2 regions of the Streptomyces sp. NBC_00250 genome follow, and region 1 is predicted to be linked to the other one. Evidence: riboswitches for the same ligand, from Rfam matches in the RefSeq annotation. Region 1 holds a riboswitch; the other holds the start of a gene.
What was found. Region 1 has a riboswitch for glycine ahead of gcvT (glycine cleavage system aminomethyltransferase GcvT). Riboswitches for the same ligand answer to the same signal wherever they lie in the genome.
Positions count from the first base shown of each region.

Region 2: linked by a shared signal. The riboswitch ahead of gcvP (aminomethyl-transferring glycine dehydrogenase) and the one ahead of gcvT (glycine cleavage system aminomethyltransferase GcvT) in region 1 are both predicted to bind glycine.

Region 1 covers NZ_CP108088.1:2,948,041-2,951,607, reverse strand. Annotated here, with positions in the region: gene glyA (serine hydroxymethyltransferase) at 1-675, opposite strand, end outside; gene gcvH (glycine cleavage system protein GcvH) at 708-1,085, opposite strand; gene gcvT (glycine cleavage system aminomethyltransferase GcvT) at 1,163-2,287, opposite strand; glycine riboswitch at 2,348-2,459, opposite strand; glycine riboswitch at 2,461-2,560, opposite strand; gene OG259_RS13055 (AAA family ATPase) at 2,712-3,374, shown strand; gene OG259_RS13050 (enhanced serine sensitivity protein SseB) at 3,522-3,567, shown strand, end outside.
Region 2 covers NZ_CP108088.1:7,562,292-7,565,858, forward strand. Annotated here, with positions in the region: gene OG259_RS34265 (DNA polymerase IV) at 1-280, shown strand, start outside; gene OG259_RS34270 (PRC-barrel domain-containing protein) at 402-767, opposite strand; glycine riboswitch at 880-979, shown strand; gene gcvP (aminomethyl-transferring glycine dehydrogenase) at 1,156-3,567, shown strand, end outside.

The sequences.
Region 1 (3,567 bases):
GGAGGTCACCACGTCCGCGTACTCGACCGGGTTCGGGTGCAGACCGGCCGCGACCAGACCCGCGAAGTGGGCCATGTCGACCCACAGGAACGCCTCGACCTCGTCGGCGATCCGGCGGAACTCGGCGAAGTCCAGCTGGCGCGGGTAGGCGGACCAGCCCGCGATGATCACCTTCGGGCGGTGCTCCTTGGCGAGGCGCTCGACCTCGGCCATGTCGACCAGACCGGCTTCGTCCACGTGGTACGCGACCACGTTGAACTGCTTGCCCGAGAAGTTCAGGCGCATGCCGTGGGTGAGGTGACCGCCGTGCGCCAGGTCCAGACCCAGGATCGTGTCGCCGGGCTGGGCGATCGCGAAGAGGGCGGCCTGGTTCGCGGAGGCGCCGGAGTGCGGCTGGACGTTGGCGTACTCGGCGCCGAACAGGTCCTTGATCCGGTCGATCGCGATCTGCTCGGCGACGTCGACGTGCTCGCAGCCACCGTAGTAGCGGCGGCCCGGGTAGCCCTCGGCGTACTTGTTGGTGAGGACGGAGCCCTGCGCCTCCATGACGGCGACCGGAGCGAAGTTCTCCGAGGCGATCATCTCGAGGGTGGACTGCTGGCGGCGGAGCTCGGCGTCGACGGCGGCGGCGACGTCGGGGTCCAGCTCGTGGAGGGGAGTGTTCAGAAGCGACATGAATCGATCCCTAAGGGGTCTCGGGCCCGGTCTCAGTTCCCGGAGAACGCGGTGTACTCGTCGGCGGAGAGCAGCTCGTCCGGCTCACCCGTGACGCGCACCTTGAACAGCCAGCCACCCTCGAACGGAGCCGTGTTCACCAGCGACGGGTCGTCCACCACGTCCTGGTTGGCGGCGACGACCTCGCCCGTGACGGGGGAGTACAGGTCGCTCACGGACTTCGTCGACTCCAGCTCGCCGCAGGTCTCACCCGCGGTGACCGTGGAGCCGACCTCGGGGAGCTGGGCGTAGACGACGTCACCGAGCGCGTTGGCGGCGAACTCCGTGATGCCGACGGTCGAGACGCCCTCCTCGGCGTCCGACAGCCACTCGTGCTCCTTGGTGTAGCGCAGCTGCTGGGGGTTGCTCATGGCCTGATTCTCCAGGATTGGGTGAGTGCTGATGAACGTGGGTCTTGCGGGGTGAGACGCGAAGTGAGACGGATGCGTCACTTCTGGCGCTTGTAGAACGGCAGCGCCACGACCTCGTACGCCTCGTGGGTGCCGCGGATGTCCACACCTACACCCTGGGTGCCGGGCTCGGCGTGCGCCGCGTCCACGTACGCGATCGCGATCGGCTTTCCGAGGGTCGGGGACGGGGCACCGGAGGTGACCTCGCCGATCACCACGCCGTCCTTGACGACGGAGAAGCCGGCGCGCGGGACCCGGCGGCCCTCGGCGATCAGGCCGACGAGCTTGCGCGGCGGGGCGGTCTCGGCGCGCTCGGCGGCCTTCTCCAGCGCCTCGCGGCCGACGAAGCGGCCCTCGTTGGTCGTCTTCTCGAACTTCACGACCCGGCCGAGACCGGCGTCGAAGGGGGTGAGCGCGGTGGTCAGCTCGTGGCCGTAGAGCGGCATGCCCGCCTCCAGGCGGAGCGTGTCACGGCAGGACAGACCGCAGGGGATCAGACCGACCGGGGCGCCCGCCTCGGTCAGCGCCTTCCAGACGCCCTCGGCGTGCTCGGGCTTCAGGAACAGCTCGAAGCCGTCCTCGCCGGTGTAGCCGGTACGGGCGATCAGCGCGGGCACGCCCGCGACCGTGCCGGGCAGGCCGGCGTAGTACTTCAGACCGTCCAGGTCGGCGTCGGTGAGCGACTTCAGGATGCCGGGGGACTCCGGGCCCTGGACGGCGATCAGGGCGTACGCGTCACGGTCGTCGCGCACCTCGGCGTCGAAGCCGGCCGCGCGCTCGGTCAGCGCGTCCAGGACGATCTGCGCGTTGGAGGCGTTGGCGACGACCATGTACTCCGTCTCGCCGAGGCGGTAGACGATCAGGTCGTCGAGGATGCCGCCGTCCTCCTGGCAGATCATCGTGTAGCGGGCCCGGCCGACGCCCACCGTGGAGATGTTGCCGACGAGGGCGTGGTCGAGGAGTTCGACGGCCTGCGGACCGGTGACGGTGATCTCACCCATGTGGGAGAGGTCGAAGAGACCCGCCTTGGTGCGGACGGCGATGTGCTCGTCCCGCTCGCTGCCGTACCGGAGCGGCATGTCCCAGCCGGCGAAGTCGGTCATGGTCGCGCCCAGCGAACGGTGAGTCGCGTCGAGGGCGGTCAGACGGGGGGCAGTGCTCATGGGGTGGCTCCCGGGTCCCAAGGGCGTGATCGGTGACGAAACACATGACGGGCGAGGACGTCCTCCCCATCTGTCATGGAACCTGAGAGGTTCACCGAGAGCATCTCGTCACCGAGAGATCGGCTTGCACCTTGGGTGGGGACACGGCAGGGTGTCCCGCTTTTCAGATCTGCCTCATCCGCGCGGTACGGGGCCTGAGAGATTCAAGGGAGGGTCTTGCTCCTTCGGCGTCCGGACACGACGTGCGGTCCGGAACTCTCCCGCGCGGATTCGAGCGGCCGGTATGCGATTGTGTGGCGACTGTGCGCGCCTGGCGCGCACATCATTGCACGCGAGCTCGACGGGGCACATCGCTTGTGTCCCATTACCGTTTCTTTACACTTTGTGGGCAAGGGTCTTCCCAGGCCCGGCAGGGGGAGAAGCGATGAGGATCCAGCACACCGGCGCATACGCGTCGAGTACCGGCATACCGTCCCAGCGAGCCCGCGCCCGCACACGTGGCCGCGGGCGGCTCCTGCGCGACCTGCGCGAGCGCGGCGGCCGCGGCCCCCGCGCCCTCACCTTCGCCGCCGGCGACCTGGTGGTCGTCTCCGGGCTGCCCGGCAGCGGCAAGTCCACCCTCATGAAGCGCGCCGCCGAGGGCGGCGGCATCGACTCCCAGGACACCCGCGAGCACTGGGAGGCCCGCATGCCCCGCCTCCTGCCGTACGCCCTCTACCGGCCCCTGGTCCGGCTCGCCCACTACGCCCGCCTCCGGCGCGCCCTGCGCTCCGGCGCCGGGGTGATCGTGCACGACTGCGGCACCCAGTCCTGGGTGCGCGGCTGGCTCGCCCGGGAGGCCCGCCGACGCGGCCGGGCCCTGCACCTGATCCTCCTCGACGTCACCCCCCGGACCGCCCGCCAGGGCCAGCGCACCCGCGGCCGGGGCGTCTCCTCCTACGCCTTCGCCCGGCACCGGCGGGCCGTCGGCCGGCTCGTCCGGGCCGCCGAGTCCGGCCGCCTGCCGCACGGCTGCGCCTCCGTGACCCTGCTCGACCGGGACGCGGCGGACCTCCTGCGGAAGATCGGCTTCCGCGAGGCCGTCTGACGGGACCGCCCGAGGAGAGCACCTCCCGGGTGGCGCTCCGGCGTGCGCTCGTACCCTTGCCTTTTGGCCACGGCGGTGCCGGGGCGGCGTTAGGGTGCTGCCGGGGCGGCCGGTACGGCAGGCCGTGCGAGAAGGGGAAACGGGACCGTGGACGTGACGTGGCCGGGCAATGAGCTCGAAGAGGTCCTTGCCG
Region 2 (3,567 bases), 4.6 Mb from region 1:
CGCTGCGGAGGAGGGGGCGCCGGGTGACGCGGCGGCGACCGCGTCCGCCGTGGCCGCTGTCGAGCCCGCGGTCGAAGAGCCCGTGGCGCGGCAGTGGGCGCCGGGGCATGACGTACGACACGCGGTGTACGGGGCCGGGTGGGTCCAGGGGAGCGGGGTCGGGCGCGTCACGGTGCGGTTCGAGGAGCCGGGGTCGGAGCCGGGGCGGGTGCGGACGTTCGCGGTGGACGATCCGGAACTGGAGCCGGGGGAGGCGCTGCCGTTGGTGGGGCGGGGCTGAGTGGGGGTGCGGGTGGGCCGTGGTGCGCCCGGTCCGCGGCCGGGCCTGGGTCCCACCCGCACCACCGTGCGAGTGCGTGGGCAGAGGTGCGGGCCTGCTCCTCCGCGCTCCGCTCCTGTCGCTACTGGCCTGCCAGGCGGCCGAAGTCCGTGTCAGGGGTGTCCGTGGGGGGCGGGGGGAGGGCGAGGCTGTAGTGGCGGTAGAGCTGCAGCTCCTGCTCCGGGGAGAGGTGGCGGCCCACGCCGAAGTCGGGGGCGTCCTTGATGAGGGCGCGTTCGTACGGGATGTGGAGGCGGTCCTCGACCAGTTCGCTCGGCTCCAGCGGGACGAACGCGTCCCGGCTGAAGAGGCCGGTGCGGACCGCAGCCCATTCCGGGATGCCGGTCGCGTCGTCCAGGTACACCTCGTCCACGGTTCCGATCTTGTGCCCGTTGCGGTCGTACGCCTTGCGGCCTATCAGGCTGCGCGGATCGATATCGGTCTGCACGGTCCCTCCAACTGGTCGCAACTGCTCTACACCCTACGAAAGTGCACATCTGGGATGTCGGCCACTTGAGCGATGGGAGCCGCAACCTCGCTGGTAGGCTGGCTGTGGCTGTCGACCCTGTGCGGGAGAGTCCCCCGGAGAAACCTTCCGGAGGGCGCCGAAGGAGCAAATCCTCCCCGGAATCTCTCAGGCCCCTGTACCGCGCGGACGAGGTCACTCTGGAAAGCAGAGCGGTGTCCACGGCATGCGCTCTCACCGACGGTGAAAGCCGGCGTGCCGTGAGGCGTGCCGGTGAAACTCTCAGGTTGAGATGACAGAGGGGGAGGCCGTCCGGGTACCCGCGCCGTGGTGCCCCTCGCAGGTCGTGACGACCAGGAGGCCTCCGTACATGACCGCCAACCGCATTCCGCTCTCCGAACTCGAACAGGGCATCCCGTTCGAGCAGCGGCACATCGGGCCCGACGCCGAGGCGCGCGCCAAGATGCTCGCCCAGGTCGGTTACGGCTCCCTCGACGAGCTCACGGCCGCCGCGGTGCCGGACGTCATCAAGAACACCGAGGCGCTGAGCCTGCCGTCCGCGCGCACGGAGGCCGAGGTCCTCGCCGAGCTCCGCACGCTCGCCGACCGCAACCAGGTCCTCGCGCCCATGATCGGTCTCGGCTACTACGGGACCTTCACCCCGCCGGTGATCCTGCGGAACGTGATGGAGAACCCCGCCTGGTACACGGCGTACACGCCGTACCAGCCGGAGATCTCGCAGGGGCGCCTGGAGGCGCTGCTGAACTTCCAGACCGTGGTCGCCGACCTGACCGGGCTGCCCACCTCCGGTGCCTCCCTGCTCGACGAGGGCACCGCGGCCGCCGAGGCCATGGCGCTCTCCCGCCGCGTCGGCAAGGTCAAGAACGGTGTCTTCCTCATCGACGCCGACGCCCTGCCGCAGACGATCGCCGTCATCGAGACCCGCGCCGAGCCGACCGGCGTCGAGGTCGTCGTCGCCGACCTCAGCGAGGGCATTCCGGCCGAGATCGCCGAGCGCGGTGTCTTCGGCGTGCTCCTGCAGTACCCCGGTGCCTCCGGTGCCGTCCGCGACATCAAGCCGCTGATCGACGCCGCCCACGAGCTCGGCGCGATCGTCACCGTCGCCGCCGACCTGCTCGCGCTCACCCTGCTCACCTCGCCCGGTGCGCTCGGGGCCGACATCGCCGTCGGTACGACGCAGCGCTTCGGCGTTCCCATGGGCTTCGGCGGTCCCCACGCCGGTTACATGGCCGTCCAGGACAAGCACGCCCGCTCCCTGCCCGGTCGTCTGGTGGGTGTCTCCGTCGACGCCGACGGGAACCGTGCGTACCGCCTGGCCCTGCAGACCCGCGAGCAGCACATCCGCCGCGAGAAGGCCACCAGCAACATCTGTACCGCTCAGGTGCTGCTCGCCGTCATGGCCGGCATGTACGCCGTCTACCACGGCCCCGAGGGCCTCCAGGGCATCGCGCGCCGCACCCACCGGTACGCCGCGATCCTCGCCGCCGGCCTCACCGCCGGTGGTGTGGAGCTCACCCAGGGTGCCTTCTTCGACACCCTCACCGCCCGCGTGCCCGGCAAGGCCGACGAGGTCGTGGCCGCCGCCCGCGAGGCCGGCGTGAACCTCTACCGCGTCGACGCCGACCAGGTGTCCATGTCGTGCGACGAGACCACCGGGCGCGCCCAGCTCGCCGCCGTCTGGGGCGCCTTCGGCGTCACCGCCGACGTCGAGGCGCTCGACGCCGTCACCGAGGACACGCTGCCCGCCGGGCTGCTGCGCGCCGACGCGTTCATGACCCACCCGGTCTTCCACGCGCACCGCTCCGAGACGTCGATGCTGCGCTACCTGCGCAAGCTCGCCGACCGCGACTACGCGCTCGACCGCGGCATGATCCCGCTCGGTTCCTGCACGATGAAGCTGAACGCGACGACCGAGATGGAGGCGGTGACCTGGCCCGAGTTCGGTCAGATGCACCCCTTCGCCCCGGTCGAGCAGGCGCAGGGCTACGTCACGCTCATCACCGAGCTGGAGGAGCGCCTCGCCGAGGTCACCGGCTACGACAAGGTGTCGATCCAGCCGAACGCCGGTTCGCAGGGCGAGCTGGCCGGTCTGCTCGCCGTCCGCGCCTACCACCGCGCCAACGGTGACGAGCAGCGCACCGTCTGCCTCATCCCGTCCTCCGCGCACGGCACCAACGCCGCCTCCGCGGTCATGGCCGGCATGAAGGTCGTCGTCGTCAAGACCGCCGACGACGGCGAGGTCGACGTCGAGGACCTGCGCGCCAAGATCGCGCAGTACCGCGACGAGCTGTCCGTGCTGATGATCACCTACCCGTCGACGCACGGCGTCTTCGAGGAGCACGTCGCCGACATCTGCGCCGAGGTGCACGAGGCCGGCGGTCAGGTGTACGTCGACGGTGCCAACCTCAACGCGCTCGTCGGTCTGGCCAAGCCGGGCCACTTCGGCGGCGACGTCTCGCACCTGAACCTGCACAAGACCTTCTGCATCCCGCACGGCGGCGGCGGTCCGGGCGTCGGCCCGGTCGGTGTCCGCGCGCACCTCGCCCCGTACCTGCCGAACCACCCGCTCCAGCCCACCGCGGGCCCGGAGACCGGCGTCGGCCCGATCTCGGCCGCCCCGTGGGGCTCCGCGGGCATCCTGCCGATCTCCTGGTCGTACGTGCGTCTGATGGGCGGCGAGGGCCTCAAGCGCGCCACCCAGGTCGCCGTCCTCGCGGCGAACTACATCGCCAAGCGCCTTGAGCCGCACTTCCCGGTGCTC